DNA from 3 places in the Streptomyces sp. x-19 genome. Region 2 is predicted to be linked to each of the others. Evidence: riboswitches for the same ligand, from Rfam matches in the RefSeq annotation. Region 2 holds a riboswitch; each other region holds the start of a gene.
What was found. A riboswitch is a leader RNA that binds a small molecule or an ion and turns the genes downstream of it on or off. The one in region 2 is predicted to bind cobalamin.

Region 1 (9,945 bases), on a different contig from region 2:
GATGGCCGCCTGTGCCCTGGGCAGCGCGCTGGGCGCGCTGACCGGTGGGGACGACAGCTGCATGCGGGAGCGGATGGACCGCGCACGCGAGATGGCGGCGCGCAAGGCCCTTGGCGAGCGCCGTCGGTCCGAGGCGGGCCGCGAGGACGAGATGGGCCGCGAGGACGGCATGAGCCGTGAGGAAGGGCTCAGCCGCGGGGAGACACTGCCGCGGATGTGACGAGGGGCTGCACGGCGGGGCGTCGGATCCCGGCCATCGGGCCGGGGCGAGTTTCACGTGAAACATCCGGCGCCAGTCGCGCTAGCCTCCCGGCCCCCGTGACTCCGCCCGGCCCACCACCAGCCCCGCTCGATCGATGCAGATGACGTCGACGGCGACCGGCGCACCCCGCAGTACGGCCAGTGACGCGTCCCGTGCCGTGGCCGCCACCAGGTCGCCGAGGGGAACGCCGGCCGCCGCGCACAACTGGAGCGCGGCGAGGCCGGTGTTGGCCCCGGCCACCGCCTCGGCCAGCGCCTCGTCGGCGCCGCCCTGCCGCGCCAGTTCGGCGAGGAAGCCCTTGTCCACCTGGGACCGTGCCGAGTGCAGGTCCAGATGACCGGCCGCCAGTTTCGACAGCTTGGCGAAGCCGCCGCAGATCGTCAGCCGGTCGACGGGATGGCGGCGGACGTACTTGAGCACCGCCCCCGCGAAGTCCCCCATGTCCAGCAGCGCGTCCTCCGGCAGGTGGTGCAGGGCGACCGCGACCTTCTCCGACGTCGAGCCGGTGCACCCGGCGACGTGCCGTCGGCCCGCGGCGCGGGCCACGTCCACTCCGCGCCGGATCGAGTCGATCCACGCCGAGCAGGAGTACGGCACGACGATCCCGGTCGTCCCCAGGATCGACAGGCCGCCCAGAATGCCGAGGCGCGGATTCCAGGTGCTGCGGGCGATCTCCTCGCCGTGGTCGACGGAGATCTCCACTTCGACGTCCGCGGTGGCACCGCTGCCGGCGTGCTGCTGTGCGACGCGCGCCAGGTGCTCCCGGATCATCTGCCGCGGCACGGGATTGATGGCGGGTTCGCCGACGTCCAGCGGCAGTCCGGGGCGGGTGACCGTCCCCACGCCCGGACCGGCCGCGAAGACCACGCCGCTGCCGGCCGGCAGCGCCCGCACCGTGGCCCGCACCAACGCGCCGTGCGTCACGTCCGGATCGTCCCCGGCGTCCTTGACCACCCCGGCCATGGCGGTGGCCGGTCCCGCCCCGGCGCCGGTCAACTCCTCCACCGCGAGAGCGAAGGACGGCGTCTGCCCCTTCGGCAGAGTGATCGTCACCGGATCCGGGAACTCCCCGCGCAACAGCGCCGTGTACGCGGCCGTGCTGGCGGCCGTGGCGCACGCCCCCGTCGTCCAGCCGTGCCGCAGACCGGTGTGCGCGAGCTGCGCGCTCCGCCCTCCCGTACCCTTCGGTTGCGTTTCACCCACGGAGGAACCCGCCGCTCATGCCGACCTCACCCGTCCACGAACCCGTCCGCCAGGTGCTGATCCTCGGCGGCACCACGGAGGCCCGCCGCCTCGCCGCGGCCTTGGCGACGGAGCCGGGGGTGCGGGTGACGACCTCGCTGGCCGGCCGGGTGGCAACCCCCCGGCTGCCCGCCGGCGACGTGCGCATCGGTGGGTTCGGCGGCCCGGAGGGCCTCGCCCGCTGGTTGCGCGAGCACGCGGTGGACGCGCTCATCGACGCCACCCATCCTTTCGCCGACACGATCAGTTTCAACGCGGCCCAGGCCGCCGCCACCGCCCATGTTCCCCTGCTGGCCCTTCGCCGCCCCGGTTGGGACGCGCAGCCCGGGGACGTCTGGCACCCGGTCCGCTCCCTCACGGAGGCCGCCGCCGTCCTGCCCACCCTCGGTGACCGGGTTTTCCTCACCACCGGCCGAATGGGCCTCGCCCACTTCGCCCACCTCACGGACCCGTGGTTCCTGGTCCGCTCGGTGGATGCCCCCGAGCCCCCGCACCCGCCCCGGATGACGACCGTCCTGGACCGCGGCCCGTTCACCCTCGAAGGCGAACGGGAACTGCTCCGCCGGCACCGCATCGACGTGCTGGTGACGAAGGACAGCGGCGCCGCGGCGACCGCCCCGAAGCTGGCGGCCGCACGGGAGGCCGGGGTGCCGGTGGTGGTCGTCCGGCGACCGCCGGTCCCGGAGGGCGTGCCGGTGGCCGCCGAGCCGGGCGCGGCGGTGGACTGGGTGCGCACGCTCCTCGGCTGACGCCGCGCGGGCGGTCAGCGCTCGGGGTACCTGCGCGGCGTCCAGACCACCTCCGAGTCGTCCCCGCGCCGGACCCGCTGGGTCTGGGACGAGCCGACGAGCAGGATGGTGCGCATGTCGACCTGGGCGGGGTCGAGGTCGGTGAGCCGCACGGTGCGGAGCGATTCCTCGGGGCCGCCTATGTCGCGGGCGAGGATGACCGGGGTGTCCGGCGCGCGGTGCTCCAGCAGGACGTCCCGGGCCTTCGCCACCTGCCAGGTGCGGCTGCGGGAACCGGGGTTGTAGAGCGCCAGCGCCAGGTCGGCGGAGGCCGCCGCACGCAACCGTTCGGCGATCACCTCCCAGGGCTTGAGGCGATCGGAGAGCGAGAGCACCGCGTAGTCGTGGCCCAAGGGGGCGCCGGCGCGGGCGGCGGCGGCGTTGGCGGCCGTGACGCCCGGCAGCACGCGCACCGGAACGGAGCGGTAGGGCTCCTCCGACGCCACTTCCAGGACCGCTGTGGCCATGGCGAAGATGCCCGGGTCGCCGCCGGAGACCACGGCCACCCGGCGGCCGCGGCGGGCCAGGTCCAGGGCGAATTCGGCGCGTTCCGACTCGACCTTGTTGTCCGAGGGGTGCCGGTGCTGGCCGGGGCGCACCGGGACGCGGTCCAGGTACGTGGTGTAGCCGACGAGGTCGTCGGCGGCGGCGAGGGCGCCGCGGGACTCCGGGGTGAGCCAGCGCGGGCCGGCCGGGCCGGTGCCGACCACGACCACCTCACCGCGGTCCGCGGCCACCGGCTCCGGCTGCTGCGCGGCGGTGGCGATGCGGCTGGGCACCACCGCGACCGAGAAGTACGGCACGGAGTCGGCATCGACGTCGGAGAACGCGCCGGTGCGCTCCCCGGCCATGGTGGCGCGTTCGACGTAGCGGGCCTCGGTGAGCCGGCCGGAGCGCTCCAGTGCACGACGGACACCGGGGAAGGTGCGCCCGAGCTTCATCACGACGGCGGAGTCGGTGGCGCTCAGACGCGCCGTCAGCTCCTCCTCGGGCAGGGTGCCGGGCAGGACGGTCAGCACCTCGTCGGCCTCGGTGAGCGGGGTGCCCAGGCGGGCCGCGGCGGCACTGATGGAGGTGACGCCGGGGATGACCTCGGTCGGGTAGCGGTGGGCCAGCCGCTTGTGCATGTGCTGGTAGGAGCCGTAGAAGAACGGGTCGCCCTCGGAGATCACCGCGACGGTGCGGCCGGCGTCCAGGTGGGCCGCGAGGCGCGCCGCCGCCGCTTCGTAGAACTCGTCCAGGGCCCCGCGGTAGCCGCCGGGATGGTCGGTCGACTCGGTGGTGACCGGATAGACCAGGGCTTCCTCGATGTGGTCCGGGCGGATGTGCTGCGCTGCGATGGAGCGCGCGATCGACCGGCCGTGCCGGGCGCTGTGGTAGGCCACCACGTCGGCCCGGGCGATGACCTCCACCGCCCGCACGGTCATCAGGGACGGGTCGCCGGGGCCGAGGCCGACGCCGTAGAGGTGGCCGGTGGACCGCTCCGGGGACTGCGCGGCCGCCGGGTCCGTCGTGCCGCTGCTCGCCTGCTGCTCGCTCACGCCTACTCTTCCTCGCTCGCCAGGGCGTTGATCGCGGCCGCGGCCATGGCACTGCCGCCGCGCCGCCCGCGCACCACGATGTGATCCAGCTTCGACGGATGGTCGATCAGCGCGTCCTTGGATTCGGCCGCGCCTATGAAGCCGACCGGGATGCCGAGGACGGCGGCGGGGCGGGGCGCCCCCTCCTCGATCATTTCGAGGAACCGGAAGAGCGCGGTGGGCGCGTTGCCGAAGGCGACCACGGCGCCCTCCATCCGGTCCCGCCACAGTTCGAGGGCGGCAGCGCTGCGCGTGGTGCCCATCCGCGCGGCGAGTTCCGGGACCGACGGGTCGCCGAGGGTGCACAGCACCTCGTTGTCCGCCGGCAGCCGCTTGCGGGTCACCCCGCTGGCGACCATCGTGGCGTCGCACAGGATCGGCGCACCGGCCCGCAGCGCGGCGCGCGCACTGGCCACGACGCCCGGGGTGAAGGCCAGATCGCGGACGAGATCGACCATGCCGCAGGCGTGGATCATCCGAACGGCGACCCGGCTGACGTCGGCGGGCAGTGCGGAGAGATCCGCCTCGGCGCGGATGGTGGCGAAGGACTGGCGGTAGATGGCCGCCCCGTCCTTTTCGTAGTCGAACGCGGTCACTGGGGCCTCGGGGTGGTGGGTTGAGGGGTGGAGGAGAGCGGGGCAGCCGGAGGGGCGGCGGATGCGCTCGGCGTTTCACGTGAAACGACGCCCGGCCGGGGCGTTTCACGTGAAACGGTGCCCGGCCCGGCTGTTTCACGTGAAACCGGCGGTCGGGCAAGGGAGTTGGGAGGCATCGCGATGGTCCGATAGCCGTCGGGCGTCGCCAGCACGTCGACCCAGGCACCGTGCGGATGGCCGCACCGCCGCTCGCAGCCCGACCAGTGCACGGGCAGTCCGACGGGCGCACCCGAACCGTCCGCCGGAACCGTTTCGCCCCCGGCGAGCACGCCCGCCGCATCGCTCCGCACGTCGGTGAGGGACTTGGCGCAGCCGGGCAGGCCGGTGCAGGCGGTGACCCGGCGCCAGGGGGATGTCGGGTCGGTGATCAGGCCGGCGGCGGCGAACTCGCGCAGCCGCCGGTGCGCCGGTGCGGCGGCCAGGCCGGGGACGACGACACCGCGCCAGGGCGTGAGGCGCAGTTCGCCGTCGCCGTCCGCGGCGGCGGTCGCGGTCAGCAGCCGCCACTGGGCCGCGGTCAGCCGGCCGAGCGGAGCCAGGACGGCCAGCGCACGGCGACCGTCGGGCCCCTCGACCGGGCCGGGGGCGGTGGCGTCGGCGTAGTGCGCGGCCGACCCCGGGACGGGGGCGGCCGGATGTTCCACGTGCTCCGCGGCGATGCCCGCGGCCCGCAGCGCACGCTGCACCTCCTGGGCGGTCAGCGCTCCTGCGGTGGGGAGCTCACGGACGCGCCAGGCGCCGCTGCCGCGCTCCGCGGCGGCGGCCAGGAAGACCTCGGCGGCCGTCAGGGCCGCCCGCGGGGCGGCGTCCGCCGCGATCCGCAGTGCAGCCCGGTCGTCGCCGACCCGGAGCAGTGCTCCCCACCCGGACGCGGCGCCCGGCGCGTACCCGGCGGCCGGTGGGGCCTGTCGACCGGATTCTGCGAGCAAGGTCACATCGCCGCCCAGGCCCGCCACGTCGCCCCGACCGTCGTCGAGGACGAACAGGAAGCGGCCCGAAAGCCCCGTCGCGGCGTCGCTCGCACACAGCAGCGCGTCCAGGCTGCGGGCCCACAACCGCACGTCGGAGGGGGTGTGCCGGTCCAGTCCGGCCAGCGGCGAGGCCAGTACGTTGCGGATCCGCTCATGGCGTACGGACGGCAGCAGCCCGGCGTCGGCGAGGAGGTCGGCGAGGTGCCGGCCGCCGTCGTCGGGCAGGCCGCGCAGTTCGACGTTGCCGCGGGAGGTGAGCGAGAGGTGCCCGTCGCCGAGGCGTTCCGCGGCGTCCGCCAGGGCGGTGGCCTGGCGGACCGTCAAGTCCCCTGCGGGGAGCCGCACTCGGGCCAGGTTCCCGTCGGCGGCGGAGTGCAGCCGCAGCGCTCCCGGGCAGGCGTCACCGCGGTCCCGAACGGGTGGTTCGGCCCGGTCGGGGCGTGGTGCGGGGGAGGGCGGCATGGCGGCGAGCATACCTACGTCGGTTTCGCCCGGAACCGTGGCGAGGGGGGCGTGGAGGGCGGCTGAGAAAGGCCCGCTCCCGCGGTGCGGCCGCAGCCCTTACTATGCAGGTCGGCGGGTCGGCTGACCCGCCGGACGCCAGCGACGGCGCCAAGGGAGGAAGCCCGGTGAGAATCCGGCGCGGTCCCGCCACTGTGAACCCGGCCACCGCCGGGTGAGCCAGGAACTCCCGCCGTCCATACGACCACCCGGGGCGTGGACACCCCGAGGAAGGGCTGCGCCGTGATCCTGCTGCTGTCGACGTCCGACACCGATCTGCTCAGCGCCCGGGCGGCCACGGGTCCCGTGCCGTACCGGCTCGCCAACCCCGCCCGCCTCGACGTCGCCGAACTCCCCGGGCTCCTTGAGGGCACCGACCTCGTCGTCGTCCGGCTGCTCGGCGGCATCCGCGCCTGGCAGGACGGCCTGGACGTGCTGCTGGCCGCGGGCCAGCACCGCCCGGTCGTCGTGCTCACCGGCGAACAGGCCCCCGACGCCCAGCTCATGGAGGCGTCCACGGTCCCGGTCGGCATCGCGGCCGAGGCGCACGCCTACCTCGCGCACGGCGGTCCGGCCAACCTCTCCCAGCTGGCCTGCTTCCTCAGCGACACCGTTCTGCTCAGCGGCCACGGCTTCGAGCCGCCCGCGGCCGCCCCGTCCTGGGGCCCGCTGGAGCGTCCGGCGTCGGAGGCGACCGGCCCGACCGTGGCGGTGCTCTACTACCGCGCCCACCACATGAGCGGCAACACCCGCTTCATCCACGACCTGTGCGACCAGGTCGAGCGGGCCGGCGGTCGCCCGCTGCCGCTGTACGTCGCCTCGCTGCGGGCCCCCGAGCCGGAGCTGATCGAGGAACTGCGCGCCGCCGACGTCATCGTCACCACCGTGCTGGCCGCGGGCGGCACCAAGCCCGCCGAAGCCTCCGCGGGCGGCGACGACGAATCCTGGGACGCCGGCGCGCTGACCGCCCTGGACGTGCCGATCCTGCAGGCGCTCTGCCTGACCGGGGCGCGCGCCGCCTGGGAGGAGAACGACGAGGGCCTCTCCCCGCTCGACGCCGCCTCGCAGATCGCCGTGCCGGAGTTCGACGGGCGCCTGATCACCGTGCCGTTCTCGTTCAAGGAGATCGACGAGGACGGGCTGCCGGTGTACGTCGCCGACGCCGAGCGGGCCGCCCGGGTCGCCGGGATCGCCGTCCGGCACGCCCGGCTGCGCCACATCCCGGCCGCCGAGAAGCGGCTGGCGCTGGTGCTGTCGGCGTACCCCACCAAGCACTCCCGGATCGGCAACGCGGTCGGTCTGGACACCCCGGCGAGCGCCGTCGCGCTGCTGCGCCGTCTGGAGGCCGAGGGCTACGACTTCGGTACCGAGCCGGTGCCCGGCCTGGCGTCCGGCGACGGCGACGAGCTGATCTACGCCCTCATCGAGGCCGGCGGCCACGACCAGGAGTGGCTGACCGAGGAGCAGTTGGCCCGCAATCCGGTCCGCATCCCGGCCGCCGACTACCGCCGCTGGTACGGCACCCTGCCGCAGGAACTGCGGGAGTCCGTGGAGGAGCACTGGGGCCCGCCGCCGGGCGAGATGTTCCTCGACCGCAGCCGCAACCCCGAGGGCGACATCGTGCTGGCCGCGCTGCGCCGCGGCAACCTGCTGATACTGATCCAGCCGCCGCGCGGTTTCGGCGAGAACCCGATCGCGATCTACCACGACCCCGATCTGCCGCCCTCGCACCACTACTTGGCGGCCTACCGCTGGATCGCCACCCCCACCGCCGACGGCGGGTTCGGCGCCGACGCCATGGTCCACCTCGGCAAGCACGGCAACCTGGAGTGGCTGCCCGGCAAGAACGCCGGCCTCTCCGCCGCCTGCGGTCCGGACGCGGCGCTCGGCGACCTGCCGCTCGTCTACCCGTTCCTGGTCAACGACCCGGGCGAGGGCACCCAGGCCAAGCGCCGGGTGCACGCCACGCTCGTCGACCACCTCGTGCCGCCGATGGCCCGCGCGGACTCCTACGGTGACATCGCCCGGCTTGAGCAACTGCTCGACGAGTACGCCGCGATCTCCTCGATGGACCCGGCCAAGCTGCCCGCCATCCGCGCGCAGATCTGGACCCTGATCCAGGCCGCCAAGCTCGACCACGACCTGGGCCTGGAGGCACGCCCGGACGACGACGGCTTCGACGACTTCCTGCTGCACGTCGACGGCTGGCTCTGCGAGGTGAAGGACGCGCAGATCCGCGACGGCCTGCACGTCCTGGGCGCCGCCCCGGTCGGCGAGGCCCGGGTCAACCTCGTGTTGGCGATCCTGCGCGCCCGGCAGATCTGGGGTGGCACCTCCGCGCTGCCCGGGCTGCGCGAGGCGCTCGGCCTGGACGAGTCGGCCGCGACCCGCACCGCCGCCGACGAAGCCGAGGCGGTCGCCCGCGGACTGGTCCAGGCCATGGAGGACGCGGAGTGGGACCCGGCCGCGGTGGCCCGGGTCGCCGCGGGGCACCCGACCGCGGTCGCGGACGTCCTCGACTTCGCCGCCCGGCAGGTCGTCCCGCGACTGGCCGGCACCACGGCCGAGGTCGACCACGCGGTGCACGCCCTGAACGGCGGGTTCGTTCCGGCCGGTCCGTCCGGCTCGCCGCTGCGCGGCCTGGTCAACGTCCTGCCGACCGGCCGCAACTTCTACTCCGTCGACCCCAAGGCCGTCCCGTCGCGGCTGGCCTGGGAGACCGGGCAGGCGCTCGCCGACTCGCTGCTGACCCGCTACCGCGAGGACAACGGTGACTGGCCGGAGTCGGTCGGCCTGTCCCTGTGGGGCACCAGCGCGATGCGCACCTCCGGCGACGACGTGGCGGAGGCGCTCGCGCTGCTGGGCGTCCGCCCCGTCTGGGACGACGCCTCGCGCCGGGTGACCGGTCTGGAGGCCGTCGAACTCGACGAGCTGGGCCGCCCCCGGATCGACGTCACCCTGCGCATCAGCGGATTCTTCCGGGACGCGTTCCCGCACGTCATCGGCCTGCTCGACGACGGGGTGCGGCTCGCCGCCGGCCTCGACGAGCCCGTCGACCGCAACTTCGTCCGGGCCCACGCCCAGGCGGACCTCGCCGCACACGGCGACGAACGCCGGGCCACCACCCGGATCTTCGGCTCCCGTCCCGGCACGTACGGCGCGGGCCTGCTCCAGCTCATCGACTCCCGCGACTGGCGCACCGACGCCGACCTCGCCGAGGTCTACACCGTCTGGGGCGGCTACGCCTACGGGCGCGGGCTGGAGGGCCGTCCGGCCCGGGAGGAGATGGAGACGGCGTACAAGCGCATCGCGGTGGCCGCCAAGAACACCGACACCCGCGAGCACGACATCGCCGACTCCGACGACTACTTCCAGTACCACGGCGGAATGGTCGCCACCGTCAAGGCGCTCAAGGGCAAGGCGCCCGAGGCGTACATCGGCGACTCGACCCGCCCCGAGACGGTCCGCACCAGGACGCTGGTGGAGGAGACCTCCCGGGTCTTCCGGGCCCGGGTCGTCAACCCCCGCTGGATCGAGGCGATGCGCCGCCACGGCTACAAGGGCGCCTTCGAACTCGCCGCCACCGTGGACTACTTGTTCGGCTACGACGCCACGACCGGGGTCGTCGCCGACTGGATGTACGACAAGCTCGCCCAGACCTACGTCCTGGACCCGGAGAACCGCGCGTTCCTCCAGGAGGCGAACCCCTGGGCGCTGCACGGAATCGCCGAGCGCCTCCTGGAGGCCGAGTCCCGCGGCATGTGGGAGAAGCCGGACGCGGAGACGCTGGCGGCGCTGCGCGAGGCGTTCCTGGAGACCGAGGGCGAGCTGGAGGGCGAGGACTGACAGCTCGGGGGCGTGACGGAGGGGCGGTGTTTCACGTGAAACACCGCCCCGGCCTCCCTCCGCTCCGCGGAGGCCCTCCCCTCAACCCACCGGCCACGC
Region 2 (9,945 bases):
GCGGAGCCCCTCGTCGCCGAGCAGTCGGAGCAGGCCGGCGGCGAGTGCCCCGGCGTCGCCCGGCGGCACCGCGAGGCAGGTCTCGCCGTCCGGGCCGGCGACTTCGGGGATGGCGCCGCCGGTGGTGGCGAGCAGCGGGGTGCCGGTGGCCATCGCCTCGGCCGCCGGCAGCGAGAAGCCTTCGTAGAGGGAGGGCACGCAGGCGATCTGGGCGCCGCGCACCAGGTCGACGAGTTCGGCGTCGCTGATGCCCTTGACGAACTCGATGGCGCCGGACAGGCCGAGCCGTTCGATGGCGGCGGCGACCGGCCCGTCGTCGGCCCGCTTGCCGACGACGACCAGGTGGGCCTCGGGGTTCTCGGTGCGGACCTTGGCCAGCGCCTCGACGAGGTGGATCAGGCCCTTGAGGGGGACGTCCGCACTGGAGGTGGTGACGATCCGGCCGGGCACCTCGGGGACGGCCGGGTCCGGGGAGAAGAGGTCGGTGTCGGCGCCGATGGGGACGACGTGGATCCGGCCGGGGTGCACGCCGAGGTCCTCGACGATCTCCTGGCGGGAGGAGCCGGAGACGGTCAGCACCGACGGCAGCCGCCGGGCCACCCGCTTCTGCATCCGGGTGAAGCCGTACCAGCGGCGGACCGAGGCGCGGCGCTTCCAGCCCTGCGCGGCGGCCAGGTCGAGCCGTCGGTCGACGGTGATGGGGTGGTGGATCGTGGTGACGAGCGGGGCGCCGAGCGCGTCCGGGCCGCCGAGCAGGCCGTAGCCGAGGGTCTGGTTGTCGTGGACGACGTCGAACTGGCCGCGGTGGGCGGCGAGGTGGCGCCGGGCGCGCAGCGAGAAGGTCAGCGGTTCGGGGAAGCCGCCGGTCCACATCGTGGCGACTTCGAGGCCGTCGATCCAGTCGCGGAACTCGTCGCGGCCCGGGGTGCGGAACGGGTCGGGCTGGCGGTAGAGGTCGAGGCTGGGCAGTTCGGTCAGCGTCACGGCCCCGGGTCCCGTCCGGGCGGGGTCCACGCCGTCGAGGACGGGGTAGGGCTGGGCGCCGATGACGTCGACGGTGTGGCCGAGGCGGGCCAACTCGCGGGAGAGGTGGCGGACGTAGACGCCCTGACCGCCGCAGAACGGGTTCCCCTTGTACGTGAGCATGGCGATCCGCAGGGGACGCTCACCGTCCGTCGGGGCGGAGGCCGAGGGGGTCTCCGCCGGGCGGGGCGCGGCTGCCTGGACGGCCTCTGCGGTCACGCACGGCCCCCTTCTCGCTGGACTTTCGCCGGAGCGTAACCGCTGGCGGTAATCTAGAACAAGTTTCAGAACTGAAAAGCTACTGATCAGTTCACCGAGTTTCGAATCTACCGGCCGGGAACGGAGCGAAAAGAGCCACACCAGGTGATTCGCGCCACGGCACGGGCCCTGCCATGCTGTGCCGATCGCACCACCGGCACGCACCGCATCGCGGACGGAAAGCCACGGAATGGGATACATGACTACGGAATCCAAGGCGGCCGGGCCGGCGCTTCCGGCGAGTCCTCCCTTGACCGAGCGTCAGGAGGCCCGGCGCCGCCGCATCCTGCACACCAGCGCCAGGCTCGCCAGCCGCGGCGGGTTCGACGCGGTCCAGATGCGCGAGGTGGCCGAATCCTCCGGGGTCGCGCTCGGCACCCTCTACCGCTACTTCCCCTCCAAGGTGCACCTGCTGGTCGCCACCATGCAGGACCAGCTCCAGCACATGCACGAGACGCTGCGCAAGCGCCCCCCGTCGGAGGAGGACCCCGGCGCCCGGGTCGCCCAGACGCTGATGCGGGCCTTCCGCGCCCTGCAGCGCGAACCGCACCTGGCCGACGCGATGGTGCGGGCGCTGACCTTCGCCGACCGGTCCGTCAGCCCCGAGGTGGACACCGTCTCCCGGCTGACCACCGCGATCATCCTCGACGCCATGGGGCTGGACGGTCCGCCCTCCCCCGAGCAGCTCTCCGCGGTCCGGGTCATCGAGCACACCTGGCACTCGGCGCTGATCACCTGGCTGTCCGGGCGGGCCTCGATCGCCCAGGTGAAGATCGACATCGAGACGGTCTGCCGGCTGATCGACCTCACGACCCCGGTGCGGCCCCACCGCCGTCAACCTCCCTCCGCATGACCGCTCCCGCCCGCGGGTAGCGGGCCCGCAAGGGGCCCACCCGCCCCCTACGGGCCGGGCCGCCCCGCCCCCTACGGGCCCGACTCCCCCGCCCCGCCGCTCACTCGTCCGGTGGGAAGACCGCCGCACCGCTGTCCGCCGCGGTGATCGCGATGGCCTCCACCGGGCAGCCCTCGGCCGCCGCCAGCACGCCGTCCGCGGCCTCCGTCTCCGGCTCGACGGGGTGCGCCTGGCGCGCCGCGTCCAGCCGGAACCGTTCCGGTGCGGTCCCGGCGCACAGTCCCGAACCGATGCAGACCCGCCGGTCCACCGTCACCTGCCAACGCTCCGCCATCAGGCACCCGCCGGCAGGTGGATCATCTTGTGCTCCAGGTACTCGGCGAACCCCTCGGGCCCGAACTCCCGGCCGATGCCGGAGTTCTTGTAGCCGCCGAACGGACCGAGCATGTCGATGCTGAAGGTGTTCACCGAGTACGTCCCGGTGCGCACCCGTCGCGCGAGGTCGATGCCGCGGTCGGTGTCCGCGGTCCACACCGAGCCCGACAGCCCGTACTCCGAGTCGTTGGCGATCCGCACCGCCTCCGCCTCGTCCCCGTACGGCAGCAGGCAGATGACCGGGCCGAAGATCTCCTCCCGGGCGATCCGCATCCCGTTGTCGACCTCTCCGAAGAGCGTCGGCTCGACGTACCACCCGGTCGACTGTCCCTTCGGGCGGCCGCCGCCGGCCAGCACCTTGGCGCCTTCCTGCTGGCCCAACGCGATGTAGTCCAGGGAGCGTTGCTGCTGGCGGCGGGCGACCAGCGGTCCGAGTTCCGTGGCCGGGTCCAGCGGGTCGCCGACGACGAGCGCGCCCGCCGCCGCCGCGAACCGCTCGGCGATCTCGTCGTAACGGCTGCGCGGCGCGAGGATCCGGGTCTGCGCCACGCACGCCTGGCCGTTGAGCATCCACGCGAACGGCGCGATGCCGGCCACCGCCGCGTCCAGGTCCGCGTCCGGCAGGATCACCGCCGCCGACTTGCCGCCCAACTCCAGCGTCACCCGGGTGAGGTTGCGGGCGGCGACCTCCATGACCCGCTTGCCGGCCGCCACCGAGCCGGTGAACGACACCTTGTCCACGCCCGGGTGCCCGACCAGGTACTCGCTGACCTCCCGGTCGGCCGGCAGGATCGACAGCACCCCCGGTGGCACGCCGGCCTCCGAGGCGATCTCCGCGAGCAGGTACGCGTCCAACGGGGTCTCCGGCGAGACCTTCAGCACCACCGAGCACCCGGCCAGCAGCGCCGGCGCGAGCTTGGCGGCGGCGGTGAACTGCGGGACGTTCCAGGGCACGACGGCCGCGACCACCCCCACCGGCTCGCGGCGCACCAACAGCGGCCCCAACGCCCCGGCCCGCCGCTCCTCGAAGGCGAACTCCCGCGCCACGGTGAGCGTCGCGTCCCACACCATCATCGCGGCCAGCGACTGCACCATCACGCCCGAGGTGACCGGCGTCCCGTTCTGCGCGCCGATGACCCGCGCGAACTCCTCGCTGCGCACCGCGAACGCGTCCTTGATACGGGTCACCACCGCGATCCGCTCGTCCAGCGGGGCATCGGCCCACACCCCGGACGCGAAGGACGCCCGGGCCGCGGCCACCGCCCGGTCGACGTCGGCCCGCGCGGCGTGCGGGACCCGGCCGATGACCCGTTCGGTGTGCGGCGAGACGACCTCGATCGTGTCCGGTCCGGCCGGATCGACCCACTCACCGCCTATGTAGAGCTTTCCGTGCTCGACGAGGTCGCCCATTGCTGTCCGCCTCCCGACGGTCTCGACGGATTGCGCTCCCGACGGACCACGATTTCTGACGGTCCATCAGGATTGCGGTTCCAGCAGAACTGATACCAGTTCCACCCGGTGGAGTCCACGCCCACCGCCGAATCCCAACTCCCTTCTCCAGCACGGCCGTCGCCCTGTTGTTGGAACTCGTTCTAGTTATAGTTGAGGCGACGACGGCGCGGGAGGGGACGGTAGCCATGGCACCGCAGGTGATCGACCACAAGGGCGGGGTGTGGAGCATCGCCGTCCCCATCCCGGACAACCCCCTCGGCCACACCCTCGTCCACCTCCTGGAGACCGACCGCGGACCGGTCCTGATCGACACCGGCTGGGACGACCCGGACTCCTGGGACACCCTCACCGCCGGCATCACCGCCTGCGGCTTCGACCCCGCCGACGTCCACGGGGTGGTGATCACCCACCACCACCCCGACCACCACGGGCTCTCCGCCACGGTGCGGGAGACCTCCGGCGCGTGGATCGCCATGCACGCCGCGGACGCCGCGGTGGTCCGGCGCAGCCGCGCGGCCGAACCGGGGCAGTGGCTCGACTACGTGCTCGTCAAACTCACCACGGCCGGAGCGCCGGACGACCACCTGGAGCCGCTGCGGGCCGCCCGCGCCGCCGGGCGCGGCCGCAAGCTGCCCGGACGGCGGGCCGCCCTGCCGGACCGGGCCATCGAGCCCGGCGAACTCCTCGACCTGGCCGGCCGCCGCGTCCGGGCGATCTGGACGCCGGGTCACACCCCCGGCCACGTCTGCCTCCACCTGGAGGAGACCCACCCCGCCCAGCAGGGCGCCCCCGCCACGACCCGCCCCACCGGCTTCGGCCGGCTCTTCTCCGGCGACCACCTCCTGCCCGGCATCACCCCGCACATCGGCCTGTACGAGGACCCCGACGACGTCGCCCCCGACCTGCTCGACCGGGGCGACCCGCTCGGCGACTACCTCGACTCCCTCGAACGCATCGCCCGCCTCGCACCGGCCGAGGTGCTGCCGGCCCACCAGCACGCCTTCCCGGACGCGGCCGGGCGCGTCCGGCAGCTGATCGCCCACCACGAGGAGCGGCTGACCGACCTCCGCACGCTGCTGCGCGAACCGCTCACCGCCTGGCAGCTCGCCACGTCCATGCAGTGGAACCGCCCCTGGGCCGAGATCCCCGCCGGCTCCCGCACCATCGCCGTCTCCGAGGCCGAGGCCCACCTGCGCCACCTGGTCAAACGGGGGCACGTCGAGCCGGTCGCCGGCTCGATGCCGGTGCGGTACGTGGCGGTGTAGCCGGGCCCCGGCGGGCGGGTGCGGGGCGGCGGGCGCGCTGGGGGCGCTCCCGTCGCGCTCCGATGCGCGCCCCACCGCCGTCGGCGCCGGCGTTAAGGTGTGCGGGACAACTTCATCCGTACCCGATCGGGGGAAGCCGGTGGAAATCCGGCACTGACCCGCAACCGTGAGCAGGCCGCCCCGCGGACCTGTAAGCCGGAGCACCCGATGGGGCACGACCAAGGCTCCCGCCACCGGACCCTCCCCGCTCTCGGCTTCGCTCGGGCCGGGGACCCCCATGCCGCTGCTGCGGCTGGCCGGTGCGCGCCACCGTCGAGGTATGCGGAACCGAGCCCGGTGCCACCGCGCCGCACCCCCGGGGTGCGGCGGACGGTCGCCCGAGCGCGGCTCGGCTCCGCATCCCGCCGCGACCCGACCGACCCGAGAGGCACCCACCCGATGGCCCGCATGGCCCCCACGGCTGCGCCGCAGCCGCACTCCGCCGCCCCCCGGCCGCGCCGCGCCGCCACGGCGCTGGCCGCCCTGGCGACCGCCGCCGTGCTGGCCGGTGCCGCGGCCCCCGCCGCGTACGCCGACGGCCCGGCGGCCCCGCCGCAGCAGAAGCTCCCCAAGGGGCTGTACGGCGGCAAGGACCCGCAGTACGACGGCGTGTGGCGGCAGTCGCTGGCGCTGCTGGCGCAGCACACCGTCGGGGTGCGTCCGGCGACGGCCGCCGTGGACTGGCTGGCCGGGCAGCAGTGCGCCGACGGGGCGTTCGCCGCGTTCCGGGCCGATCCCGGTACGGCGTGCGGCGCCGGCACGCTGCGGGACACCAACCAGACGTCCGCCGCGATCCAGGCGCTGACCGCGCTCGGCGGGCACGGCGACGCGGTGCAGAAGGCCGTGGGGTGGCTGAAGTCCGTCCAGCACCCGGACGGCGGCTGGAGCTCGATGCCCGGCGGACAGGGCGGCTCGGAGAGCGACGCCAACTCCACGGCCGTGGTGATCGGGGCGCTCGCCGCGGCGGGCGAGAAGCCGGAGTCGGTGACGGCGAAGGGCGGCAAGTCGCCGTACGACGCGCTGCTGGGCTTCCAGCTGGGCTGCGACGCGAAGGAGGGCGAGCGCGGGGCGTTCACCTTCCAGCTGAAGAACGCCGCGCCGAACGCCGACGCGACCGCGGCCGCGATCACCGGCGCGCTGGGCAAGGGCTTCGTCGTGGCACCGGCCGGGAAGGACGCGGGCCAGCCGGTCAAGGCGCTGGACTGCGCGAAGGGCGGCGCCGCGGGCCGCGGCGCGGACGCCCGCGCGGCGGTCGCGGACGGCGGCGCCAGCTGGCTGGTCGGGCAGCTCGACGCGAACGGACAGCACCTGAAGTCCGCGATGCCGGGTGCCGAGCAGCAGCCCGACGTGGGCAACACCGCGGACACGGTGGTCGCGCTGGCGGCCGGTGGGCACGGTGCGGCCGCGCAGCAGCCGCTGGCCTGGCTGGAGAAGAACGCCACCGCCTGGGCGAAGCAGAACGGCCCGGCCGCGTACGCCCAGCTGGTCCTCGCCGCGCACGCCACCGGCACCGACCCGCGGTCCTTCGGCGGCACCGACCTGGTGGCCGCGCTCAACGCCACCGGCCCCGCGCCGGCCGGCAACAGCGCCGCGTCGCCGGCCGCCGCCGACGATGCCAAGGACGGCGACGGCGGCGGCATCGGACTGTGGTGGGTGATCGGCGTCGGGCTGGCCGTCGGCGCCGGCGTCGGCTTCCTGATCAGCGGCCGCAACAAGAACAAGACCGGGCTGTGATGCGGGCGCGGCGGACCGCCGGGGTGCTGCTGGCGGCGGGGGTGGTGACCGGTCTGGGCGCCGGGCCCGCGCAGGCACAGCAGTACCGGTACTGGTCGTTCTGGGACGGGAAGCCGGCCGCGGCCGGCGCCACCGCTTCGTGGGCTTACGCCACGGAGGGGCCCGGTACCGCGCGGCCGGCCGACGGGTCCGTCGTGGGGTTCCGCTTCACGGTGAGCGTGGACTCCGCCAAGGCGGCCGGCCCGCGGACCGCCCCCGACTTCGCCGCGCTCTGCGACCGGACCCCGGCCCGTTCCGGTGCCAAACGGGTCGGCGTGGTGATCGACTTCGGGACCGCGGCGGACGCGCCGTCGGGGGAGCGCCCGCCGGCGGGCCGCACGGCCTGCGCGCAGGTGCCGGCGGACGCCTCGGCGGGCGAGGCGCTGGCCGCGGTCGCCAAGCCGCTGCGGTACGACGCCAACGCGCTGCTGTGCGCGATCGCGGGCTATCCGCGGTCGGGCTGCGCGGAGCAGGTGTCCGGGGGCGGCGCGGAGCCGTCGGCGGCGCCCCGCACGAGCGCCGCGGGCGAGGGCGACGACGGCGGCCCGTCGGCCGGTCTGGTCGGCGGGATCGGTGCCGTGGTGGTGCTGGGCGCGGCCGGCGTGTGGCAGGCGCGCCGGCGACGCGGATGAGCGCGCCGCGGGCCACCCGCAGCACCGCGCTGCACGCCGGCGCCTGGTGGGTGTGGGCGCTCGGTCTGGCGACGGCGGCGTCGCGGACCACCAATCCGCTGCTGCTGGCGCTGCTGGTGGGGGTGGCCGGCTACGTGGTGGCGGCGCGCCGCACCGAGGCGCCGTGGGCGCGGTCCTACGGGGCCTTCGTCAAGCTCGGGTTGGTGGTGCTGGGCATCCGGTTGGTGTTCGCGTTCGTGCTGGGGTCGCCGATCCCGGGGACGCACACCTTGGTGACGCTGCCCGAACTCCCGCTGCCCGACTGGGCGAAGGGGGTGCGGGTCGGGGGCCGGGTCACCGCGGAGGGGATGGTCTTCGCGCTGTACGACGGGCTGAAGCTGGCCACCTTGCTGATCTGCGTCGGGGCGGCGAACGCGCTCGCCAGTCCGGCCCGGCTGCTCAAGTCGCTGCCCGGTGCGCTCTACGAGGCGGGGGTGGCGGTGGTGGTCGCGATGACCTTCGCGCCGAACCTGGTGGCGGACGTGCAGCGGCTGCGGGCGGCCCGTCGGTTGCGCGGCCGTCCGGACCGCGGGGTGAAGGCGCTGCTCCAGGTCGGGATGCCGGTGCTGGAGGGGGCGCTGGAGCGGTCGGTGGCGCTGGCCGCGGCGATGGACGCGCGGGGGTACGGCCGGACGGCGCAGGTGCCGACGGCCGTGCGCCGGTTGACGACGGTGCTGACGCTGGGCGGCCTGCTCGGGGTGTGCGCGGGCTCGTACGGATTGCTGGGGGACACCGGTGCCGGTTACGGGCTGCCACTGTTGGCGGTCGGGCTGGCGGCGGCGCTGGCCGGGCTGTGGTTGGGGGGCCGCCGGTCGGTCCGGACCCGCTACCGGCCGGAGCCGTGGGGGGTGCGGGCCTGGTTGGTGTCGGGGTCGGGCATCGCCGTGGCGGCGTTGATGATCGCGGCGAACGGCTACGCGCCGGGGGCGCTGCATCCGCCGGCGGTGCCGTTGACGGCGCCGGTGCTGCCGCTGTGGCCGGCGCTGTCGGTGGTGGTGGGGCTGCTGCCGGCGTTCGTGGCGCCGGTGCCGGCGCGGGCCGGGGGCGGCGCGTCGGCCGGCCGCTCCGCCGGGTCCGCCGCGTCCACGTCTTCCGTCCCGTCCGCCTCTTCCACACCCTCCGTCGCGTCCGTCGCATCCGGCGCCTCCGCCGCGTCCGGCCGGCGTTCCGGTCCCGATCCGTCTATGAAGGAGCCCACCCAGTGATCCGCTTCGAGCAGGTCTCGGTCACCTACGCGGACGCCGCCGCGCCGGCCGTCCAGGGGGTCGACCTGACCGTGCCCGAGGGGGAGTTGTGCCTCCTCGTCGGCCCGTCCGGGGTCGGCAAGTCGACCGTGCTGAACGCGGTGTGCGGGCTGGTGCCGCACTTCACCGGCGGCACCCTGCACGGCCGGGTGACCGTCGGCGGACGGGACACCCGCACCCATCCGCCGCGGGAACTGGCCGACGTGGTCGGCACGGTGGGCCAGGACCCGATGGCGCACTTCGTCACCGACACCGTCGAGGACGAGTTGGCCTACGGCATGGAGTCGTTGGGGCTGGCGCCGGACGTGATGCGCCGGCGGGTCGAGGAGACCCTGGACCTGCTGGGCCTGGCCGAGCTGCGGGACCGGGCGATCAGCACGTTGTCCGGCGGACAGATGCAGCGGGTGGCGATCGGTTCGGTGCTGACCGCGCACCCGAAGGTGCTGGTGCTGGACGAGCCGACGTCGGCGCTGGACCCGGCGGCCGCGGAGGAGGTGCTGGCGGTGCTGCAACGGCTGGTCCACGACCTGGGGACGACGGTGCTGATGGCCGAACACCGGCTGGAGCGGGTGGTGCAGTACGCGGACCAGGTGATCCTGCTGCCCGGTCCCGGCGCGGCCCCGGTGATGGGTGAGCCGGCCGGCGTGATGGCGGCGTCCCCGGTCCGGCCGCCGGTGGTCGAGCTCGGCCGGCTGGCCGGCTGGTCGCCGTTGCCGCTGTCGGTGCGCGACGCCCGTCGCAGGGCGGCCCCGCTGCGGGAGCGGCTGTCGGCGATGGCCCCGCCGGCGCCCGGGCCGGCGCCGGCGGCGGACGCGGAGCCGGTGGCGACGGTCGCCGGGCTGGGCGTCCACCGGGACCGGACGCCGGTGCTGCACGGGGTCGGGCTGACGGTCCGGCCGGGCGAGACGGTCGCGCTGATGGGCCGCAACGGGGCCGGCAAGTCGACGTTGCTGCGGACGCTGGTGGGCATGCACCAGCCGTCGGCGGGGTCG
Region 3 (9,945 bases), on a different contig from region 2:
GCATGGACCCGGCCACGCCGCCACTGATGCGCTGCACCTGCATCGGCCTCGCCCCGGACCGCTGGCAGGTGGTCCTGAGCATGCACCACCTGCTGGTGGACGGCTGGACCACTTCGCTTCTGCTGCGCGACCTGCTCTGGTTGTACGGCGACGGCAGCGCCGGCAGCAACGGCAGCAACGGCAGCAACGAGGCCCTGCCGGAGCCTCCCGACTACCGTGCCTACCTGTCGTGGCTGGCCGCCCAGGACCAGGGCCGGGCCCGGTCCGCCTGGCACGAGGCGCTGGCAGGGCTGAAGGAACCCACACTGCTCACCGCGGACGACGACACCGCTCGGGTGCGGGCACTGCCGAAGAGCCTGGTCGTCGAGTTGTCCGAGGCCGAGACCCACGCACTGCACGAGGTGTCGCGTCACCAGGGCATCACGCCCAACACGCTGGTACGTGCCGCATGGTCGCTGTGCCTGCACGGGCGGACGCTCCAGCGTGACATCGTGTTCGGCGCCACCGTCTCGGGCCGCCCGGCGGAACTGCCGGGTGTCGAGGACATGGTGGGGGTGTTCATCAACACCGTTCCGGTGCGGGTACGGCTGGATCCCGCCGAGCCGGTGGCGGATCTGCTCGCCCGGCTGCAGGCGGAGCACGCGGAACTCCTGCCCTACCACCATCTGCCCCTGCCGGACATCCAGCGGACCGCGGGGCTGGGCACGCTCTTCGACAGCTGCGTCGTCTTCGAGAACTTCCCGACGGCCGAGGAGCTGCCGAGCGGACCGGACGACGGTCTGGGGCTGGTGCAGGTCACCGGTTACGACGGCTACCACTACCCGTTGAAGCTGATGGTCGCCCCCGGCACCCGGCTCCGACTGGAGATCAGCCACCGCCCCGACCTGATCGACCGGGAGTTCGCCCAGCAGACGGCGGACCGGCTGCGCGCGCTGCTCACCGAGTTGCCCCAGGCCATGGACGCACCGACGGAACGCTTCATGGCAGCCGAACCGGCGTCCGCCCGTGGCCCGGGGCGGTCGGCACTGTGCGACCTGATCGCCGAGGTGCTCGGCCGGGACTTCGTCGGCGCGGACGACGACCTGTTCGCCCTGGGCTGCGACTCGCTGTCGGCGCTGCGCCTGGCAGGCCGGCTTGAGGCAGTGCTGGGCCGCCCCGTCGACGTCGAGACCCTCTTCCGCTGCCGGACCGCGCGCGCCCTGGCCAAGGCCCTCACCTGAACCGCCTTGGCCCTTGGCCCTGGACCTCCCCACCTTCCGCACACCCGAGATCACCGAGACCTGGAGGACTGACACCATGACCAACCCCTTCGACAACGCGGACGGCACGTTCCTGGTGCTGGTCAACGACGAGCGCCAGCACAGTCTGTGGCCCGCGTTCGCCGTCGTACCGGCGGGCTGGGAGGTGGTCGTGACGGAAACCGACCGGCAGAGCTGCCTCGACTACATCGAGAAGAACTGGACGGACATGCGTCCGGCCAGTCTCGCCGACGCGGTCTCCGCGAGCTGATCCGCCATGCAACGGACCATGCTCAAGTCGAAGATCCACCGGGCCACCGTCACCGAGGCCAATCTGCACTACGTGGGTTCCGTGACGGTCGACCGCGACCTCATGGACGCGGCGGACCTGCTGGTGGGCGAGCAGGTGCACATCGTGAACGTGAACAACGGAGCCCGCCTGGAGACGTACGTCATCGAGGGCGCGCCCGGGTCGGGCGTCATCTGCCTCAACGGCGCCGCCGCCCGGCTGGTGGCCCCCGGCGACATCGTCATCGTCATCGGCTACGCCACGGTCGACGACGCGGAGGCCCGCACGCTGGAGCCGAAGGTCGTCTTCGTCGACGAGCGCAACCATGTGGTGAAGCTGGGCACGGACCCGGCTTCCTGACCCACGCACGGCCCTCTCGGGCAGGTCCCACAGGGTTCCTGGTCTCTCCCGGGGACACCTGAGATGCCCCGGGGCGGGCCCCCTCGTGGGGCCCGCCCCGGGGCGCTGCGGGACGGGCCGGTCAGTGGTGGTGGAACTCCGGTGGGCGCTTGTCGATGAAGGCGGCCATGCCCTCCTTCTGGTCGGTGGTGGCGAACACCGCGTGGAACAGGCGGCGTTCGAAGCGGACGCCCTCGGCGAGGGTCGTCTCGAAGGCGCGGGAGACCGCCTCCTTCGCCATCATCGCGACGGGCAGCGACATGCCCGCGATGGTCGCGGCGACGGCGCGGGCCTCATCCAACAGGTCGGCCGCGGGGACGATCCGGGAGACCAGGCCGGCGCGCTCCGCCTCCGTGGCGTCCATGGTGCGGCCGGTCAGGCACAGTTCCATCGCCTTGGCCTTGCCGACGGCGCGGGTCAGGCGTTGGGAGCCGCCGATGCCGGGGATGACGCCCAGCTTGATCTCCGGCTGTCCGAACACGGCGGTGTCGGCCGCGAGCAGGACGTCGCAGAGCATGGCGAGTTCGCAGCCGCCGCCGAGGGCGAAGCCGGCGACGGCCGCGACGGTCGGGGTGCGCAGTTGCCCCAGCCGGTCCCAGGCGGCGAACCAGTCGGTGAGGTACATGTCGACGGGGCCCCGCGGCGCCATCTCCTTGATGTCGGCTCCGGCCGCGAACGCCTTCGCCGAACCGGTCAGGACGATGCAGCCGACGTCCGGATCGCGGTCGAGGGACTCCGTCGCCGCGACGACCTCGTTCATGACCTGGAGGTTGAGGGCGTTGAGCGCCCGGGGCCGGTTGAGGGTCACCAGCGCCGTGCGGCCCGTGCGTTCGACGAGGACGGTTTCGTAGGTCGGGTCGTGGGCGGGGGTCATGTGGCGGTGCCGTCCTTCGTGTCGCTGGCGGGTGCGCATCCGGGCGCGGTGGCGGTGCCGTCCCGCAGGGTCCGCACGATGCCGGAGAAGTCCTGCTCGGCGCCGGCTCCCGCGGCGTAGTCGGCGTACAACCGGGCCGCGGCGAGGCCGAGGTGGGCGGGGACGTGGGCGGTGCGGGCCGCGTTGGCGGCCAGGCCGAGGTCCTTGGCCATCAGGGGGGCGGCGAAGCCCGGGGCGTAGTCGCGGTTGGCGGGGCTGGTGGGGACGGGTCCCGGGACCGGGCAGTTGACGGTCAACGCCCAGCACTGGCCGGACGCGGTGGACGCCACGTCGAAGAGCGCCTGGTGCGACAGGCCCAGGCGCTCGCCGAGCACGAACGCCTCGCTGACGGCGATCATCGAGACACCCAGGATCATGTTGTTGCAGATCTTGGCGGCCTGGCCCGCGCCGGCCCCGCCGCAGTGCACCGCCTTCCGGCCCATCGCGGCGAGCAGCGGCTCCGCCTCGGCGAACTCGGTGTGCGCGCCGCCCGCCATGAACGTGAGGGTGGCGGCCTCGGCGCCGGGCACGCCGCCGGAGACGGGGGCGTCCAGGGCGCGCATGCCGGCGGCGACCGCGGCGTCGTGGGCGGTGCGGGCGTCGGCGACGTCGATGGTGGAGCAGTCGACGAACAGCGTGCCGGGGCGGGCGGCGGCCAGCAGCCCGTCGTCCCGGTACAGGCCCAGGACGTGCCGGCCGGCGGGCAGCATGGTGATCACCACGTCCGCCGCGGTCACGGCCGCCGCGGCCGATCCGGCCGCCTCGACCCCTGCCGCCGTGGCGGTGGCGAGGAGTTCGGGCACCAGGTCGAATCCGATGACGCGGTGGCCGGCCTTGACGAGGTTGGCGGCCATGGGTCCGCCCATGTGGCCGAGGCCGATGAAGCCGACGGTGCGGGTCGGGTCGTTCACCAGGGCACCTCCTGTGCCGTCGCGCGGGGGGCGGAGACGAAGGGCGCGTCGGGGCCGGGCGGTTCGGGGGAGGCGAAGAACCGTTCCACGTCCGCCGCGCCGACCTCGGCCAGCGTGCCCGGTGACCACTTCGGGGTCCGGTCCTTGTCGATGACCTGGGCCCGGATGCCCTCGATGAGGTCGGGCGAGGACAGGGCGGCGCAGGAGATCCGGTACTCCTGCTCCAGCACGCGTTCCAGGGGGCCGAGGTGCCGGGCGCGGCGCACGGCGGCGAGGGTGACCTTGAGGGCGGTGGGTGACTTCCGGGACAGGGTCTCGGCGGCCCGCGCGGCCGCCGGTGCGGGGTGGGCGCGCAGCCGGTCGACGATCTCCTCCACCGTGTCCGCGCGGTAGCAGGAGTCGATCCAGGCGCGCTCCCGGGCGAGTTCGCCCGGCGGCGGCTGGCGCACGTGGCGTTCCAGCGCGTCCCAGACGTCGGTGGTGGTGAGGTCGGCGAGCAGGTCGGCGAGCCGGTCCGACGGGACGAAGTGGTCGGCGAGGCCGCACAGCAGGGCGTCGGCGGCGCCGATCGTGGTGCCGGTGAGCGCGAGGTGGGTGCCGAGTTCGCCGGGGGCCAGTCCCAGCAGGTAGGTGCCGCCGACGTCCGGGACGAAGCCGATGCCGGTCTCGGGCATGGCGATCCGGGAGCGCTCGGTGACGAGGCGGACGTTGCCGTGGGCGGAGAGGCCGACCCCGCCGCCCATCACGATCCCGTCCATGACGGCGACGTAGGGCTTCGGGTAGCGCGCGATGCGGGCGTTCAGCCGGTACTCGGCGCGCCAGAAGGCCGCCGAGGCGGTGCCCCGCGCGCGGGCGTCCTCGTAGATGGCGCGGATGTCACCGCCGGCGCACAGGCCGCGCTCCCCGGCGCCCGTGAGGACCACGGCCGCCACCGCGGGGTCCGCCTCGCAGGCGGTCAGGGCGGCGTCGATGCGGTCGACCATGGGGTGGGTCAGGGCGTTGAGGGCGCGGGGCCGGTTGAGGGTGACGCGGGCGGTGCGGCCCTCCCGGGTCAGGAGGACGGGGTCGTCGGAGTCGGTCACCGCAGTGCCTCCGTCAGGCCGCGGGCGACGATGACGCGCATGATCTCGTTGGTTCCTTCCAGGATCTGGTGGACCCGCAGGTCCCGGACGATCTTTTCGATGCCGTAGTCGCTGAGGTAGCCGTAGCCGCCGTGCAGTTGCAGGGCCCGGTCGGCGACCGCGTAGCCGGTGTCGGTGGCGAACCGCTTGGCCATCGCGCAGAGTTGCGGTGCCTGTGGGTCGCCGCGGTCCAGGGCCTGGGCGGCCTGGTGGACCAGGGCGCGGGCGGCGGTGAGTTCGGTCGCCATGTCGGCGAGCCGGAACTGCAGTGCCTGCGCGTCCAGCAGGCGCCCGCCGAACGCCTCGCGGTCGGCGAGGTGGACCAGGCTGCGGTCCAGTGCGGCGCGGGCGCCGCCGAGGGAGCAGGCGGCGATGCCGAGCCGGCCGCCGTTCAAGCCGCTCATGGCGATGCGGAAGCCCTCGCCCTCGTGGCCGAGCAGCCGGTCGGCGGGCAGCCGCACCCGGTCGAGGATGACCTGGCGGGTCGGCTGGGCGTTCCAGCCCATCTTCTTCTCGTTGGGGCCGAACGACAGGCCGGCATCGTCCTTGTCGACGAGGAAGGCGGAGACGCCGCGCGCGCCGTCGTCGCCGGTGCGCGCCATGACGAGGTACGTCTGGGAGGCGCCGGCGCCCGAGATGAACTGCTTGACGCCGGTGAGGACGTAGTGGTCGCCGTCGCGCACCGCACGGGTGCGCAGGGCGGCGGCGTCCGAGCCGGCGCCCGGTTCGGTCAGGCAGTAGCTGCCCAGGTCCTCCATGGCGCACAGGCGCGGCAGCCAGCGTTCGCGTTGGGCGGCGTCGCCGTGGTGGTCGATCAGCCAGGCGACCATGTTGTGGATCGAGACGAAGCCGGCGATGGACGGGCAGCCGGACGCCAGGGTCTCGACGATCAGCACCCCGTCGGTGCGGCCGAGGCCGCTGCCGCCGTGTTCCTCGCGCACGTAGATGCCGCCCAGGCCCAGGCCCGCGGCCTTGCGCAGCACGTCGAGGGGGAAGTGCTTGGCCTGGTCCCAGGCGACGGCGTGCGGGGCGAGGTGGTCCTGGGTGAAGTCCAACGTGGCTTCGACGAGGGCGAGTTGGTCCTCGGTGAGCAGGGTGGTGGGCACGGTGCTCATCCCATCGTCGGGAGGGTGAAGCTCGCGCCCTCCTTGGTCCCGGAGGGCCAGCGCGAGGTGACGGTCTTGGTGCGGGTGTGGAAGCGGATCGCGTCCGGCCCGTGCTGGCCCAGGTCGCCGTAGCCCGAACGCTTCCAGCCGCCGAAGGTGTGGTAGGCCACCGGTACCGGAATGGGGACGTTGACGCCGATCATGCCGGTGTTCACCCGGCGGGTGAAGTCGCGGGCGGTGTCCCCGTCCCGCGTGAAGATGGCCACGCCGTTGCCGTACGGGTGCTCGCTGGGCAGCCGTAGCGCCTCCTCGTAGTCCGCGGCCCGCACGACGCACAGGACGGGCCCGAAGATCTCCTCCCGGTAGACGCGCATCTGCGGGGCGACGCGGTCGAAGAGCGAGGCGCCCGCGAAGAACCCGTCCTCGTGGCCGGGGAGGGTGAACCCGCGCCCGTCCACGACCAGTTCGGCGCCCTCGTTGACGCCGATGTCGACGTAGCGGCGCACCCGGTCCAGGGCCTCGCGGCTGACGAGCGGGCCGAAGTCGGCCTCGGGGTCGTCGCTGCGGCCGATGCGCAGCCGCCCGACGCGTTCCTTGAGCCGCTCCACCAGGGCGTCGGCGGTGGCCTCGCCGACGGGGACGGCCACGGAGATCGCCATGCAGCGCTCCCCCGCCGAGCCGTAGCCCGCGCCGATCAGGGCGTCGACGGCCTGGTCGAGGTCGGCGTCCGGCATCACGACCAGGTGGTTCTTGGCGCCGCCGAAGCACTGGGCCCGCTTGCCGTGCGCGGCGGCGGTGGCGTAGAGGTGCGCCGCGATCGGGGTCGAGCCGACGAAGCCCAGCGCCCCGACCCTGGGGTCGGTGAGCAGGGTGTCGACCGCTTCCTTGCCGCCGTTGACGACGTTGAGGACGCCCGGTGGCAGCCCCGCCTCCAGGAACAGTTCGGCGAGCCGCAGCGGCACCGAGGGAGCGCGTTCGGAGGGCTTGAGGATGAAGGAGTTGCCGCAGGCCAGGGCGGGGGCGGCCTGCCACAGCGGGATCATCGCGGGGAAGTTGAACGGGGTGATGCCGGCGGTGACGCCGATGGGGCTGCGCAGGGAGTGCACGTCGATGCCGGTGCCGGCGTTGTCGGTGAACTCGCCCTTGAGCAGATGGGGGATGCCGGCGGCGAACTCCACCACGTCCAGGCCGCGCTGGAGGTCGCCGTGGGCGTCGGCGACGGTCTTGCCGTGCTCGGACGACAGCAGCCGGGCCAGCGACTCCCGCTCCCCCTCGACGAGTTGGAGGAACTTCAGCAGCACCCGGGCGCGGCGCTGCGGGTTCCACTCGCCCCACGCGCGCTGGGCCTCGGCGGCGTCGGTGATCGCCGCCTCGGTCTCGGCGCGGCCGGCGAGCGGCACGCGGGCCTGGACGGCGCCGGTGTTGGGGTCGTGCACGTCGCCGTAGGTCCCCGAGGTGCCCGGGGTGTGCTTGCCGCCGATGAGATGTGCCAGTTCACGGACCATGGATGCCTGCTCTCCGTCAGGTGAGATCCGGGGATGGCGCGCCGATCCGGCACGGTCGTCGCAAGGCGGCGCGTGCGGGCGGCGCGGGATGCGCAGGGCCGGGTGACCGTCAGAGGTCGGTGCGCGGCACCCGTCGGATGCGCCGGTCGGGGGCGCGGGTGCGTGCCGGTGCCATGCGTGTCTGCTCCATCCTCGTGGACAACACGGAACATCCCGCGGCCGGTATCCTGACTCCCGGATCAGCACGCGCTCCCCGGCCTTCCCGACGGACTGCTCCGTCAGTGGCCGGTCTCGTTCGGGGAGCGCATTCCCCGGTCACAGTGGCGGGACCGCGCCGGAATCGCACCGGCTTCCCTGCACCGCGGGCCTTGGTCACGACGATATAGTTGGACGTCCTAGTAAGTCCACCCTCGGCGGCCGGCGGCGACACCGGACGCACCGGGAAACAACACCCGCAAAGCCGCCGCGACCGCCCCGCCCCCGCGCGAGCGCCTGCGACGGCGGGGCGGTCGGGGTCGGCGCGGCCTCGGGCGCAGCGGTCTCTCAGACCGGCTGGCGACCGGCTTCGCGGTACAGCTCCTTGGCGATCAGCGAGCGTTGGACCTCCGTGGCGCCCTCGTAGATGCGGGGTGCGCGGACCTCGCGGTAGAGGTGTTCCAACAGGTGGCCGCGGCGCAGCGCGCGGGCGCCGTGGATCTGGACGGCGGCGTCGACGACCTCCTGTGCGGTCTCGGTGGCCAGGAGCTTGGCCATGGCCGAGCGGCGGGCGACGTCCGGGGCGCCGCGGTCGTAGGCGGCCGCGGCGGCGTAGACCAGGAGGCGGGCGGCCTCCACGCGGGTGGCCATCTCGGCCAGTCGGTGGCCGACGGACTGGAGTTCCCTGAGCGGCCCGCCGAACGCGGTGCGCGTCCCGGCGTGCGCCAGCGCGGCGTCCAACGCGGCCTGCGCCATGCCGACCGCGAAGGCGCCCACGCTCGGCCGGAAGAGGTTCAGGGTGCGCATCGCCACCCCGAACCCGCCGCCCACGTCACCGAGCACGTCCGCGTCGGTCACCGGTGTGCCGTCGAAGACCAGGGTGCCGATGGGGTGCGGGCTGAGCATGTCCAACGGTTCGCCGCCCAGCCCCGGGCGGTCGGCCGGGACGAGGAAGGCGGTGATGCCGCGGGCGCCGTCGGCACCGCCGGTGCGGGCGAAGACGGTGGCGAAGTCGGCCTCGGGGGCGTTGGAGATCCAGCACTTCTCACCGGTGAGCCGCCAACGGCCGGGCCCGTCGGGCGCGGCCGTCAGGGCGAGCGCCGCGGCGTCCGAGCCCGCGCCCGGCTCGCTCAGCGCGAAGGCCGCGACGGCCCGGCCGGCCGTCACCTCCGGTAGCCAGCGGGCCCGTTGGGCGTCCGTCCCGGACTGGAGGATCGGGCAGGTGCCCAGTCCTTGGAGCGCCAGCGCGGTCTCCGCCTCCGTGCACTCCTGCGCCAGCGATTCGCGCAGCAGGCACAGGTCCAGCGCCCTGGGGCTGCCGCCGTCGGGGAAGAGCCGGGCGAGCAGGCCCAGTTCGCCGAGGGCGGCGACCAGGGGCCGGTTGATCCGGCCCCCTCGCCCCTGCTCCGCGAGGGGGCGCAGCCGTTCGGCGGTCCGGGCGCGCAGCTCGGCGCACCATTGCTGTTCCTCCGGTCCCAGTGCGAATGCGGTCACGAGGCGGCTCCCTGGTAGCGGACCGGGCACGGCGACGGCCCGGCGGCCGGATATCGCGGTCTGTTGACTGCCGTCACGATGACGTTACGCTGACGAGGATCCGTACGGCAGTCCTCCCCGGTCCCCGCACCCGACCACCACCCCTCCCCGGCCGCGCGGCGGCCACCCGGCCCAAGGGGGCGCACCCCGCATGGAGCTACGGTCCTCGGCCCACACCGACACCTTCGCGCGCGACCGGCTGCCCCCGCCCGAGCAGTGGCCGCACCTCACCGACCTGGGCTATCCGGACCGGTTGAACTGCGGGGCGGAACTCCTCGACGGCACCATCGCCCGGCTGGGCCCGGACCGCCCCGCGGTCCGCGACGCGCACGGCCGGGCGTGGTCCTACGGGGAGTTGCAAGAACGCGTCGACGCGATCGCGCACGCTCTCACCGGCCCGTTGGGCGTCGTGCCCGGCAACCGGGTGCTGCTGCGCGGCCCCACCACGCCCTGGCTGGCCGCCTGCTGGCTCGCGGTCATGAAGGCCGGCGCGGTGGCGGTGACCGTCCTGGCGGCGCACCGGCCGGAGGAACTCGCCACGATCTGCGGGCTCGCCCGGGTCCGGCACGCACTGTGCGACGCGGGCGCGGTCGGCGACCTGGTCCGGGCGGGCGTCCCGGGGCTGCGCATCACGCCGTTCGGCGGGGACGGCCCGGACGACCTGACGCGGTGCGCCCGGCCCGGCGGCGCGCCGTACGCAGCGGTGCCGACCGCCTCCGACGACGTCGCGCTGAT

Region 1: another riboswitch for cobalamin. It lies ahead of cobN (cobaltochelatase subunit CobN); the one in region 2 lies ahead of ACLJT4_RS41125 (prenyltransferase/squalene oxidase repeat-containing protein).
Region 3: another riboswitch for cobalamin. It lies ahead of ACLJT4_RS38870 (CoA-acylating methylmalonate-semialdehyde dehydrogenase); the one in region 2 lies ahead of ACLJT4_RS41125 (prenyltransferase/squalene oxidase repeat-containing protein).

The regions. Positions count from the first base shown of each region.
Region 1 covers NZ_JAJPWK010000002.1:45,889-55,833, reverse strand. The annotation lists gene ACLJT4_RS04590 (hypothetical protein) at 1-220, shown strand, start outside; gene ACLJT4_RS04585 (cobalt-precorrin-5B (C(1))-methyltransferase) at 302-1,465, opposite strand; gene ACLJT4_RS04580 (cobalt-precorrin-6A reductase) at 1,483-2,253, shown strand; gene ACLJT4_RS04575 (precorrin-2 C(20)-methyltransferase) at 2,268-3,833, opposite strand; gene ACLJT4_RS04570 (precorrin-8X methylmutase) at 3,836-4,468, opposite strand; gene cobG (precorrin-3B synthase) at 4,465-5,973, opposite strand; cobalamin riboswitch at 6,059-6,211, shown strand; gene cobN (cobaltochelatase subunit CobN) at 6,244-9,846, shown strand; gene ACLJT4_RS04555 (MFS transporter) at 9,928-9,945, opposite strand, start outside.
Region 2 covers NZ_JAJPWK010000051.1:3,074-13,018, forward strand. The annotation lists gene ACLJT4_RS41100 (glycosyltransferase family 4 protein) at 1-1,242, opposite strand, end outside; gene ACLJT4_RS41105 (TetR family transcriptional regulator) at 1,481-2,134, shown strand; gene ACLJT4_RS41110 (ferredoxin) at 2,235-2,468, opposite strand; gene ACLJT4_RS41115 (aldehyde dehydrogenase) at 2,468-3,919, opposite strand; gene ACLJT4_RS41120 (MBL fold metallo-hydrolase) at 4,147-5,226, shown strand; cobalamin riboswitch at 5,323-5,453, shown strand; gene ACLJT4_RS41125 (prenyltransferase/squalene oxidase repeat-containing protein) at 5,674-6,999, shown strand; gene ACLJT4_RS41130 (SCO2322 family protein) at 6,999-7,670, shown strand; gene ACLJT4_RS41135 (CbiQ family ECF transporter T component) at 7,667-8,914, shown strand; gene ACLJT4_RS41140 (ABC transporter ATP-binding protein) at 8,911-9,945, shown strand, end outside.
Region 3 covers NZ_JAJPWK010000035.1:32,361-42,305, reverse strand. The annotation lists gene ACLJT4_RS38905 (amino acid adenylation domain-containing protein) at 1-1,220, shown strand, start outside; gene ACLJT4_RS38900 (MbtH family protein) at 1,297-1,509, shown strand; gene panD (aspartate 1-decarboxylase) at 1,516-1,887, shown strand; gene ACLJT4_RS38890 (enoyl-CoA hydratase) at 2,009-2,800, opposite strand; gene mmsB (3-hydroxyisobutyrate dehydrogenase) at 2,797-3,750, opposite strand; gene ACLJT4_RS38880 (enoyl-CoA hydratase/isomerase family protein) at 3,747-4,832, opposite strand; gene ACLJT4_RS38875 (acyl-CoA dehydrogenase family protein) at 4,829-5,986, opposite strand; gene ACLJT4_RS38870 (CoA-acylating methylmalonate-semialdehyde dehydrogenase) at 5,983-7,482, opposite strand; cobalamin riboswitch at 7,682-7,868, opposite strand; gene ACLJT4_RS38865 (acyl-CoA dehydrogenase family protein) at 8,026-9,171, opposite strand; gene ACLJT4_RS38860 (AMP-binding protein) at 9,362-9,945, shown strand, end outside.